DNA from 3 places in the Rhizobium sp. RCC_161_2 genome. Region 1 is predicted to be linked to each of the others. Evidence: predicted binding sites of a transcription regulator. Region 1 holds the regulator's gene; each other region holds the start of a gene.

The links. The regulator LexA, encoded in region 1, represses DNA repair genes until DNA is damaged. The targets are predictions, from matches to a motif close to TGTTCNNNNTGTGTTCNG.
Region 2: AB6803_RS04275 (ribonuclease) is a predicted target of LexA. The motif match lies at 2,174-2,191, and genes of this name have one in related genera.
Region 3: recA (recombinase RecA) is a predicted target of LexA. The motif match lies at 2,438-2,455, and genes of this name have one in related genera.

The regions. Positions count from the first base shown of each region.
Region 1 covers NZ_JBFUPL010000002.1:634,881-639,098, reverse strand. The annotation lists gene AB6803_RS07235 (ComEC/Rec2 family competence protein) at 1-1,347, shown strand, start outside; gene lexA (transcriptional repressor LexA) at 1,328-2,050, opposite strand; gene AB6803_RS07225 (VOC family protein) at 2,443-3,330, shown strand; gene kdsA (3-deoxy-8-phosphooctulonate synthase) at 3,327-4,166, shown strand.
Region 2 covers NZ_JBFUPL010000002.1:22,013-26,230, reverse strand. The annotation lists gene ettA (energy-dependent translational throttle protein EttA) at 1-1,284, opposite strand, end outside; gene AB6803_RS04275 (ribonuclease) at 1,412-2,158, opposite strand; gene AB6803_RS04270 (alpha/beta fold hydrolase) at 2,324-3,256, shown strand; gene AB6803_RS04265 (DMT family transporter) at 3,275-4,218, shown strand, end outside.
Region 3 covers NZ_JBFUPL010000002.1:362,497-366,714, forward strand. The annotation lists gene trpS (tryptophan--tRNA ligase) at 1-317, shown strand, start outside; gene AB6803_RS05845 (pseudouridine-5'-phosphate glycosidase) at 357-1,283, opposite strand; gene AB6803_RS05850 (carbohydrate kinase family protein) at 1,330-2,274, opposite strand; gene recA (recombinase RecA) at 2,514-3,599, shown strand; gene alaS (alanine--tRNA ligase) at 3,771-4,218, shown strand, end outside.

The DNA of each region.
Region 1 (4,218 bases):
ACTGCCTATTACCTGATTTCGGGTTTCGGTGTTTCAGCGGAGCGCGCCTTCATCATGATGGCGATCATGCTGGTTGCCGTGCTTTTCGACCGGCCCTCCATCAGCCTGCGCAATGTCGCACTATCGGCGATCATCATACTTGTCCTTTCCCCATCGCAAGCGTTGGGACCGAGTTTCCAGATGTCCTACGCCGCGACGCTGGCTTTGGTGTCCGGCTATTCGCTCTGGACGCGTCGGCGGCATCGGGAGAGCGTTCTTTCGCGGTTTCGGATATTGCGTCCGCTGCTCTTCGTCTCGCGTTTCTTCGGCGGCGTATTGTCGACCTCCTTTCTCGGCGGTGCATCGACGGCGATCTTCTCGATCGAGCATTTTCATCGGCTGTCGACCTATGGCCTTGCCGCCAATCTGGCGGCCATGCCGATCGTTTCCTTCATCGTCATGCCGTTCGGCATGGCCGCGATGCTACTGATGCCCTTTGGCCTAGATGCATGGTTCTGGCAGATCACTGGCGAGGGGCTGGATATCGTCATCCTCATCGCCAAGACTGTCGCCTCCTGGGGTGGCAATATTCCTTTCGGCCGCATGCCGGTCTGGCTGTTCCCGACATTCATTGCCGGCTTCGTATTGATGGCTTTGCTGAAGACATGGTTGCGGCATGCGGGCGTGTTGCTGATGATTGGCTCGGTTGTCGTTGCGGCGCTTGTTCCTGATGCCCACAAGCCCGATCTAATGATTTCCGAGGATGGCACGCTGGTAGCCTTGCGGCGGGACGATGCTCTGACGACCAATCGCGAAAAGCCGCCTGATTTCATTTTCGAGCAGTGGCAAAGGGCACTGGCGATGACCGATCTCCGCCCGCCGACAATGCTTCCACCCGATAGCCAGCTTCCCAAGATCGGCAAGTCGGACAGGAACCGCCGCCTGACTGTCGACGAAGAGAACGCTGTCCGCAAGGCGATGGATGCCGCATTGGATAAAGCGGGGGAGGGTGGCTTTGCCTGCCAGAAACGGGCGTGGTGCGTGGCGATGCTGGACAATGGCGATATGCTCATCACCATCGAGGATGCGGCCTATCTCTCTCCCGCCTGTGACACTGCCAATATCGTCGTCACCCCTGTCCGGCTGCGGCTCGATCGCTGCCGCTCGGGTGCCATGCTGTTCACAGGGGCCACATTGCGGCGAACAGGATCTATCGAAATGGATCTCAGTGCCGGCAAGCCAATCGTCTCGACCGCGTATGATACTCTAACGCGGCCGTGGAACTTGCATCGCTCCTATGATTGGCGAACGGGCACATTCGGCGCACCGATCGCGCCCGTGTCACCTATCAGTGATAGCGGCGGATAAGGCCGACGAGCTTGCCCTGCACTTTGACGCGATCCGGTCCGAAAATACGGGTCTCGTAGGCAGGGTTAGCCGCCTCAAGTGCGATCGAGGCACCTTTGCGGCGGAAGCGCTTCAATGTCGCCTCTTCATCGTCGACCAAGGCAACGACGATATCGCCGGGATTGGCGGTCGTGCTGTTGCGGATAATGACGGTGTCGCCATCGAAGATGCCGGCATCGATCATCGAGTCGCCTTTGACCTCGAGCGCATAATGCTCGCCGGAGCCAAGCATGTCGGCGGGGACAGTGATATCGTGGGTATTGTTCTGGATGGCCGAGATTGGAACACCGGCAGCGATGCGACCCATGACCGGCACCGAAACGGCGCTGTTGTTCTCGTCATTTGCCGGCTTGGCGGGGGCCGGCGGCTGTACGGGCTGGGGCTTGCCCAGGCTGCCTTCGATGACACTCGGCGAGAAGCCGCGGCGCGGCTGCAGGCTTGGACTATAGGCTTCCGGCAGCTTGATGACCTCCAGCGCCCGAGCCCGATTCGGCAGTCGGCGGATGAAGCCGCGCTCTTCCAGAGCCGTGATCAAACGATGAATGCCCGACTTGGACGCAAGGTCCAGCGCATCCTTCATTTCATCGAAAGAAGGTGGAACGCCGGACTCCTTCATCCGTTCGTGAATGAAGAGAAGCAGTTCCTGCTGCTTGCGTGTCAACATCGTATTTGAACCCCAGAATCGTGAAGGTGTCGTGAAACAAATCCAGAACGGACACTATATGTTCCATATGTGTTCCGCAAGTCCCTAATTTTCGATGAATGTTTTGCCGGCGCATCAAATAAAGGGGAACATAACAAGTCCCGAGTAAGCAGAACGGCGGAGTATTCAGCGCTGATCAATGAAGCATATGCGGAAATCGACGATGATCGATTCTGCGGAAATGAGAGCCGATAACCACTGAAACCCGGAGCAATCCCGGCTTCCGCGCAGTTGCAACACATTCGATAATGAGCCCTCCCATTTGCGATCGGCCTGGTTTTAAACGCTGCGTTTTCATCTTGAATTGAGCGTCGGAAGAGCGCAAACCTGCGACATGCATCAAGGGGGAAGCCATGGTTTCATCGCCGCATCCGCTGGATCATCTCGTACTGCCGACGGTCAATATTGCCATGGCGCGGGAACGGCTGGGCAAGCTTGGTTTTACCGTCGCCGCCGATGCGCGCCATCCCTTCGGCACCGAGAATGCCTGCGTGTTCTTTTCCGACAAGACCTATCTGGAGCCCCTAGGCGTCGCGTCGCAAGAGCAATACGAAGCGAGCATCGAGGAAGGCAATGTTTTCGTTGCCCGTGACCAGGCCTATCGTTTTCGCGTCAGTGAGGAAGGGTTTTCGGCCATCGTTCTCGGCACGAAGGATGCCGTCGCCGATGACAAGCGGTTCCTGGCCAATGCCATGTCTGCTGGGCGGATGCTGGATTTCGAGAGGCCGATGCGTATGCCGGATGGCTCGGAAACCATCGCCGGTTTCCGTCTCGCTTTCGCGGCCGACCTGCGGTCCCCGGATTTCCTGGCCTTCTGCTGCCAGCGCATCAACCCTTTGCCGGCTGATCGTGATGCCCTGGAGCGGCATGCCAATGGTGTGACCGGCATTGCGCGCGTTGCTGTTTCGACGCCCAAGCCAACCGTGTTTCGGGGCTTCTTCGAACGGGTTGCCGACGGATCAAAGATATCGGAACATTCCTTCGGGCTGACGATCGAGACGGCGAACGCCAGGATCGAGGTCCTGACCCCGCAAGGCATGGAAGCTTTTTACGATTTTCCCTTGCCGACGGGCGATCCTGGCCTTCGGGCGCGCGCAATCCTTTTCAGGACATGCGATCTTTCCGTGACATCGTCGCATTTGGCTGCTAACGGCGTCACATACACGCGTAAGAACAATCGTATTCTGGCAAAGCCCGCCCCCGGACAGGGCGCGTTGTTCGCCTTCGAGGAGATAGCATGAGCACCAATTCCGAAGTGATCGTCGGCGAGGGCGCATCCAAGGTTCTGTTTTCCAACACCGCCAAGCTGTCGCTGATTGCCGGCCCCTGCCAGATGGAAAGCCGCGATCATGCCTTCATGGTTGCCGGCGTTCTGAAGGAGCTCTGCGGCAAGCTCGGCATCGGCCTTGTCTACAAGTCTTCCTATGACAAGGCGAACCGTACGTCGCTCTCCGGCAAGCGCGGCATCGGCCTGGAAAAGGCCATGGAAGTCTTTGCTGATCTCAAGAAGGAATATGGCTTTCCGGTCTTGTCCGACATTCACACCGAGGAGCAGTGCGCTGTCGTTGCCAAGACGGTAGACATCCTGCAGATCCCGGCCTTCCTGTCGCGCCAGACCGACCTTCTCGTTGCCGCCGCCAAGACCGGCCGCGTCGTCAACGTCAAGAAGGGCCAGTTCCTGGCGCCCTGGGACATGAAGAACGTGCTGGCCAAGCTCAACGACAGCGGTAACCCGAACATCATGCTCTGCGAGCGTGGCGCCTCCTTCGGCTACAACACGCTGGTCTCCGACATGCGCTCGCTGCCGATCATGGCGGCCATGGGCGCTCCGGTGATTTTCGACGCGACTCATTCCGTGCAGCAGCCGGGCGGGCAGGGCGGTTCGACGGGCGGCGACCGCCGGTTCGTCGAGACGCTGGCACGCGCAGCCGTCGCCGTCGGCGTTGCCGGCGTTTTCGTCGAGACGCATGAAGATCCGGACAACGCACCGTCCGATGGTCCGAACATGGTCTATTTGAAGGACATGCCGCAGCTTCTGGAAAAGCTGCTGGCCTTCGACGCCATCGCCAAGGCTTGAGACTTTAAGCGGCATTCAACAGGCTGACATGAACTTGCTATACGCGGCCTGT
Region 2 (4,218 bases), 610 kb from region 1:
CTTGAAGTTGAACGTCGCGCAATAAGCTCTCGAGTTCATTTCATACTTGCCGAGCTTGATGACTTCGGCACCGCCGGAGATTTCCTCCCAGACGGTCTTGCTGCCATCGAGCGCGTCACGGCTCTGGTCGACATAGCCGAGATGAACGCTGTCGCCGATGCGGATAGAACCGCTATCCGGCTTTTCCTGGCCGGTAATCATGCGGAAAAGCGTCGTCTTGCCGGCGCCGTTAGGACCGATGACGCCGACGATGCCGCCCGGCGGCAACTTCAGCGACAGACCTTCGATCAGCATCCGGTCGCCATAACCCTTATTGATGCCTTCCATTTCGATGACCACCTGGCCGAGACGCTCGCCAACCGGAATGATGATCTGCGCATCGCCGGGACGCTGGTTCTCGGCAGCATCGACCAGCTCGTCATAGGCGCGGATACGGGCCTTGGACTTCGACTGACGCGCCTTCGGGCTGGAAGCGATCCATTCCTGTTCGCGGGCGATCGCCTTCTGGCGGCCGGCCTCTTCGCGACCTTCCTGCTGCATGCGCTTGGCCTTCGCCAGCAGGTAGGAGGAGTAGTTGCCTTCGTAGGGGATGCCGCGGCCGCGGTCGAGTTCAAGGATCCAGCCGGTGACGTTATCCAGGAAGTAGCGATCGTGGGTGATCATCAGCACGGCGCCCGGATAGGCACGCAGATGCTTTTCCAGCCAGGCGATGGTTTCGGCGTCGAGATGGTTGGTCGGTTCGTCGAGCAGTAGCACGTCCGGCTGCGACAGCAGCAGCTTGCACAGTGCCAGACGACGGCGTTCACCGCCGGAGAGATTGGTGACGTCGGCATCGCCCGGAGGGCAGCGGAGCGCGTCCATTGCCATCTCGACCTGGCTTTCTAGGTCCCAGAGATTCTGCGCATCGATGATGTCCTGAAGCTTTGCGCCCTCTTCCGCCGTCTCGTCGGAGTAGTTCATCATCAGTTCGTTGTAGCGATTGAGAACGTCCGTCTTCGCCGCGACGCCTTCCATGACGTTTTCAAGCGCGGTCTTCGCCGGATCAAGCTGCGGCTCCTGCGGCAGGTAGCCGATGGTGGCGCCGTCGGCCAGCCAGGCTTCGCCGGTATATTCCTTGTCGAGGCCGGCCATGATGCGCAGCACGGTCGATTTACCGGCGCCGTTCGGGCCGAGAATACCGATCTTGGCGTCAGGGTAGAAGGAGAGATGGATATTCTCGAGAATTTTCTTGGCGCCATAGGCCTTATTCAGACCGGCCATATGATAAATGAACTGACGTGCCATAGCTTGGGTTACTCCACGGGCGGATAACATTGTGAATTGTGCCGCTATGTAGGCGAAACCCCGCTCTCGGGCAACGGCGAAACCTTGTCCGAGAGCTATTTATCCGCGCCAGAGGGGGCACTAGGCCTTAAAAACCGGCTGCATCCACCACGCCTTGATCGCAGCCGAACGACGTGCGGCCGGCACCCTGGATCAGGTCCGCGAGCCTCGGCTCACTCCCTTGCGAAGGTTGGATGGCGTCTTCGGAGAGGCCTATCGTCAGTTCCGAGATCACCCGCACCTTGCCGACACGACGGCAGCTCATCTTCACCCGGTCGCTGGCACCTTCGCCAAAACTCTTGTCGAAAGCGGCTTTGATCGTATCGGCGTCGAGCGTCTTACCGATATTCTGCACAAAGAGATCGCGCACGGCGGACGCATTGAGTTCATCGATCAAACCGGCGGCTCCACCGAAATAATCATCGGCGCTGAGTTTGGTGCAGGTACCGTGCTTGATCCATTCATGCCGTTCCAGACCAGATTGCGTGCCCGGCATGACCTTATCCAGAGCAGCCTTGGTGTCTGCGGACAGTTCGACAGCTGGCAGATCCTTCCAGTCGCTGCTGCGATCGGCCTGCTTCAGATCGTCGGAAACGTCGCAATATTCCTGCCGCATCGGCCAGAGGCCATGCAGCGAGAAATTCTTTGCATCATGATTAGCGGATGACTGGTTCTGGCATTCCGCCTTCTTCTGGTTCGTCTGGCAGAATGCCGGCTCCCAGCTTGCCGCTAAAATAAACCGGGTCCGGCCCCGGCTGTTCTCCTGCGCCATCGCACTTGTTGCCATCACCGCCGACAGAACCGCGACGACACACCCGCGAACCCAATGCCTCATTCTACGCCTCCAAAAAAGAACAATATGAGAACAAATAAGCAGTTTGATCGACCCGGCGCAACCCTGATTCATAGGCGTCGCGGAGATTTATTTCTGTGTGCTTCGCCGACACTCCATTGCAATCCCGGAGGTGATGACCTTTCGTCTCTCTCGGAGGAAATACGCATGTTTGCCGAAACGAGATATCTGGACAGCCCGACGGGTGCGACACTGGCTTATCACCACCTGCCGGCGCGGGATGAAGCGCATGGCGTCCTTCTCATAAGCCACGGTCTTGCCGAACATTCCCGACGCTACGAAGGCTTCGCCGAGGCCATGGCGGCGCGCGGCTTTCATGTCTACGCCCATGATCATCGCGGCCATGGCGAAACGACGGCCGCAGACGCGCCGCTCGGCCGCTTTGCCCGGCAAGATGGCGTTGACGCGGTCATTGCCGACGTCCTGGCGATGCGCGAGCTTGCCGCGGCCGCCCATCCCGACCTGCCGATCATCCTGTTCGGTCATTCCATGGGTGGACTGATCAGCCTGAACGTCGCGGTGACGCATCCCGACAAGTTCGATGCCGTTACGGTCTGGAACTCGAATTTCGACCCCGGTCTCGCCGGGCGCGTGGCGCAGGTCATCCTGAAGACGGAACGCATGCTCAAAGGATCGGACGTGCCGAGCGGGCTATTGCCGAAGCTGACCTTCGGCGTCTGGGGTAAATCGATCGCCGACCGACGCTCCGAATTCGACTGGCTATCGCGCATCCCCGAGGAGGTAGATAAATATATCGCCGATCCGCTCTGCGGCTTCGATGCCTCGGTATCCCTGTGGCTGGATCTCTTCGAACTGACCTTCCGCGCGCCGCAAAAGACCTACCTCGACCAACTCCGGTGCAACATGCCGATCCATCTGGTGGGCGGCGGCCGAGACCCGGCAACGGATAACGGAAAGGCCATGTCCTGGCTGTCAAACCATTTGAAAAAGGCCGGCTTCTCGCATATTAGCCTGACCATCTATCAGGATATGCGTCATGAGACGCTGAACGAGATCGGCGCGGCCACGGCCATTTCCGATTTTGCCGACTGGTGTCGGCAAGTGACGACAAAGGCCTGACCCCTAAGGATTTTTCAAATGAATGCCACCGGCAGTTCCCTGCCCCGTTTTCGCCAATCGGAGCTGACGTTTGGCCTGATGATGATGTTCCTGTCGGTGATCCTATCCCCGATTATCGACATTTTCGCAAAGCTTGCCGCCACCACCATTCCGCCAGCGGAAGTCACCGCCGCGCGCTTCATTTTCCAGTCGCTGTTCGCCTTGCCGATGATGGCGTTACGAGGACAATGGGGACTGTGGTCGCTGCGCCGAAGCGGCGTGCATGCCATTCGTGCAGCGGTGCTGACCCTGTCAATGGTCTCGTTCGTCACGACGCTGCAAGTCATGGAAGTGGCCGACGCTATCGCCATTTTCTTCGTCGAGCCGATAATACTGACCATCCTCAGCAGCATCTTCCTGAAGGAGACCATCGGCTGGCGGCGCTATACAGCCTGCGCTGTCGGTTTCTTCGGCGCAATGCTGATCATTCAGCCGAGCTTCGCGGAGGTCGGTTTTGTCGCACTGTTGCCGGTCGTTACCGCGCTTTGCATCGCCGTCTACGTAATGATCACGCGCGTCGTCTCACATAGCGAGGATGCATGGCCGATGCAGTTCCAGACCGGCATCTGGGGTACGGTCATCTGCCTCATCTCGCTGGCGATCGGCCAGGGCACGGGTTCGTCAATCATCGATCCCGTCGTACCGGACGGCACCGCCATGCTCCATCTGCTGGGCGTCGGCGTGTCTGCCGCTGTCGCCGGCGTCCTCACCATCTATGCATATCGCGCCGCACCGGCCTCGACGCTGGCGCCGCTGCAATATTTCGAGATCGTCTCGGCGACGATCTTCGGCTGGTTGGTCTTCGGCAACTTCCCCGACCTGATCAAATGGGTCGGCATTTTCATCATCATCGCCTCCGGCCTCTATATTCTCTGGCGCGAGCGGCGCTTTGCTTCCAAGCCTGTATCCGATACATCTGAGGT
Region 3 (4,218 bases), 270 kb from region 1:
ACGCAGCCGATCCGGGCAAGGTCGAAGGCAACGTCGTTTTCACCTATCTCGACGCGTTTGCCGAGGATCGGGATTTTGTCGACGAGATGAAGGCGCGCTATCGAAGGGGCGGTCTTGGTGACATGACGGTGAAGCGGCATCTCGAGGATGTGCTGCAAGCGCTGCTCGCGCCCATCCGTGAAAGGCGCGCCCGCTATGCCGGCGATCCGGCCTATGTCCTGGATTTGCTGCGGCAGGGTACGCTGAAGGCGAGGGAGCGCACCGAGGCGACAGTTGCCGAACTGCGCGCCGCTCTCGGTCTATTCATATTGACCTGATGAGCGACGCTGTGTCCGACAACCGTCGTGCAGTTCTCGTTATTCCGCCAGGGCAACCGCGATTTCGGCGGCGAGACGGGCATTGTTTTCGACCAGCGCGATATTGGTCTTCAGGCTGCGGCCATCGGTAAGGTCGAAGATGGTGCTGAGCAGGTAGGGAGTGACCGCCTTGCCGACGATTTCGTCGCGTTCGGCGCTGTCGAGCGCGCGTTCGATATAGATCTCCATCTCCTCGCGCGGGATCTCGGCGGCTTCCGGCACCGGATTGGCGATCAGCATGCCGCCGTCGATGCCGAGTTGGTCGCGGGTGACCTGGAAATTGGCGATCGCCGCCGGGCTATTCAGCGTCAGTGGGCTCGGCAGGCCGGAGGCACGCGACCAGAAAGCCGGGAATTCGGCGCTGTCGTAGGTGACGACAGGGACGCCGCGGGTTTCCAGCACTTCCAGCGTCTTCGGAATGTCGAGGATCGCCTTGGCGCCAGCGCAGACGACGATGACGCCGGTGCGGGCAAGCTCTTCGAGGTCTGCGGAGATGTCGAAGCTTTCCTCAGCGCCGCGATGGACGCCGCCGATGCCGCCAGTCGCGAACACCTTGATGCCGGCGCGGGCGGCGGCGATCATCGTCGCGGCAACGGTTGTCGCACCGGTGCGGCGTTCTGCAATCGCGAAAGCGAGATCGGCGCGCGATACCTTCATCGCGCCTTCGGTCTTGGCGAGCGCTTCCAGCTCTTCAGGCTCCAGGCCGATATGCAGGACGCCATGAATGACGGCGATGGTTGCCGGCACGGCGCCTTCCTGGCGGATGATTGCCTCGACGCTCTGCGCCATTTCGATATTGCCGGGATAGGGCATGCCATGGGTGATGATGGTCGATTCCAGTGCTACCAGCGGCGCGCCACGCAGCTTGGCGGCGGCAACCTCCTTCGAATAGGAGATCGGCAGCAGGGGGGAGATGGGCTTGGTCATGGTCTAGTCCAATCGGCTGAAACAGGAAATGCGAGATCAATGCGCTTCATGACAGAATTACGGCTTGTGGAACAAGAGCCAACATCGCCTTCAGAAGCGCGGGCGACAAATTTTCCGCCGTGGCGAAAGGGGATTGCACGGTAATCGCGGCCACCGCCGTGCCGTGCCGGACGGCCTCGGCGAGATCGTGGCCGGCAAGCAGAGCGGAGAGAATCCCGGCAGCCAGCGAATCTCCCGCGCCGGTGACATCGGCGACATTATCAACGACAGGCGGCTGAAGGCTGACAGTGGTGTCGCCGGAGAAGGCGATCAATTCGCGCTTGCCACGGGTAATCACACCGCTTTTGAGGCCGAGTGCGCGCAGTCCGGCAACCCAATCACGCGGATCGTCGGGACGGCTTTCCGTCAGTGCCGCGGCCTCCGCCTCGTTGAGGAAAAGATGGTCGATGCCGGCAAGGCAGGGCTTCAGGCGGACAACCTTGGCCGGCGAGATCGCGATCGCGGCCAGCGGCTTTCCGTGAGTGGCTGCCCGCGCGGCAATCGAGCTCAGCGTGTCAGCCGGCAGGTTGGCGTCGCAGAGGATCAGGTCGGTGGTCTCGAAAGCATCGCGAATGGCGCGGATCGCCAGCCGGCGCGGCACGAACAGCTTGTAGAGCTCCATGTCGGCGAGCGCGATCACTAGATTGCCGTCACGCTCGAGGATTGCGGTGTAGCTCGGCGTCTTGCGGTCAAGGAAGACGAAGGGCTTGTCGTCGATGCCGGCGTGGTTTGCGGCTTCCGCCACCATCTCGCCTGAGGGATCGCCGCCGCGTGGCGAGATCAGCCGTACATCGAAGCCGAGGCGGGCCAGATTGCGCGCCGCGTTGAAGCCGCCGCCGCCCGGTTCCTCGAACCAGGCGCCCGGGTTGCTGGCGCCGGGTGCCGTATCGCCGAAAATGCGGCCGCGCCGGTCGATGTGAGCGCCGCCCAAAACGAGAATCTTCTTCGCCATATCGATCTCCTTAGCGGCCAAAAAGGCGAATCGAAGCGGTTGATAACATGCCGGAATTGGCCGGCGAGGGTACGTAAGTGCTTGGGATGAAAGAAGAAAACAAATGTAGAACGGAATTCATTTTACCTTTTTCTTTCAATCGTTTGTTGTGGCCTTGTGAAATGAGAACAAATAGAGTACAAAATTCTCATTAGCGGCGACATTGCTTGAGCGGCTTCAATAACCTAAAGGTGGATCGAATGTCTCAGAATTCTTTGCGGCTTGTAGAGGACAAATCGGTGGATAAAAGCAAGGCACTTGAAGCGGCACTCTCTCAAATTGAGCGGTCGTTCGGCAAGGGCTCGATCATGAAACTCGGCTCCAACGAGAACGTGGTCGAAATCGAAACAGTTTCCACTGGCTCCCTGAGCCTCGATATCGCGCTCGGCATTGGCGGCTTGCCGAAGGGGCGTATTGTCGAGATCTACGGGCCGGAAAGCTCCGGTAAAACGACACTGGCACTGCAGACGATTGCTGAAGCACAGAAGAAGGGCGGCATTTGCGCCTTCGTTGACGCCGAACACGCGCTCGATCCGGTCTATGCCCGCAAGCTTGGCGTCGACCTGCAGAACCTTTTGATTTCGCAGCCCGACACCGGCGAACAGGCGCTTGAAATCACCGACACGCTGGTGCGCTCCGGCGCCATCGACGTTCTCGTCGTCGACTCCGTTGCCGCGCTGACGCCACGCGCCGAAATCGAAGGCGAGATGGGCGACAGCCTGCCGGGCCTGCAAGCCCGTTTGATGAGCCAGGCGCTGCGCAAGCTTACTGCTTCGATCTCGAAGTCGAACACCATGGTGATCTTCATCAACCAGATTCGCATGAAGATCGGCGTCATGTTCGGTTCGCCGGAAACGACGACCGGCGGTAATGCGCTGAAGTTCTACGCCTCGGTTCGCCTCGATATCCGCCGCATCGGCGCCGTCAAGGAGCGCGAAGAGGTGGTTGGCAACCAGACCCGCGTCAAGGTCGTCAAGAACAAGATGGCACCGCCCTTCAAGCAGGTGGAATTCGACATCATGTATGGCGAAGGCGTTTCCAAGACCGGCGAACTGGTTGATCTCGGCGTCAAGGCCGGCATCGTCGAAAAGTCCGGCGCCTGGTTCTCCTATAACAGCCAGCGCCTCGGCCAGGGCCGCGAAAACGCGAAGCTCTTCCTACGGGACAATCCGGATCTCGCCCGCGAGATCGAACTGTCGCTGCGCCAGAATGCCGGCCTGATCGCCGACCGCTTCCTGCAGAATGGCGGGCCTGATGCCGATGACGGTGAGGCTGCCGCCGAATAGCGGTTTCCAGAGCCGTTCCAGGCTTTGATATAGGACTAAAATTCAAAACCGGCCGTATTGTCCAAGGGATGTGCGGCCGGTTTTGTTTGTGCGGCTGGACAGGGCCGGGAGCGAACGATAAAAGCCACTGACTTTGATAGGACTTGCCGAAGGCATACTGAAGGGCCAAACATGAGCGGTGTGAATGAAATCCGGTCGACCTTCCTCGACTATTTTAAGAAGAACGGTCACGAGATCGTGCCGTCGAGCCCGCTCGTGCCGCGCAACGATCCGACATTGATGTTCACCAATGCCGGCATGGTGCAGTTCAAGAATGTCTTCACCGGCCTGGAGCAGCGTCCCTATACGACGGCGTCGACCGCGCAGAAATGCGTGCGCGCCGGCGGCAAGCATAACGACCTCGATAATGTCGGCTATACCGCCCGTCACCACACCTTCTTCGAAATGCTCGGCAATTTCTCCTTTGGCGATTATTTCAAGGAGCGGGCCATCGAGCTCGCCTGGAACCTGATCACCAAGGAATTCGGCCTCGACGCCAAGCGCCTGCTGGTGACGGTCTACCACACTGACGACGACGCCTTTAACCTCTGGAAGAAGATCGCCGGTCTCTCGGACGACA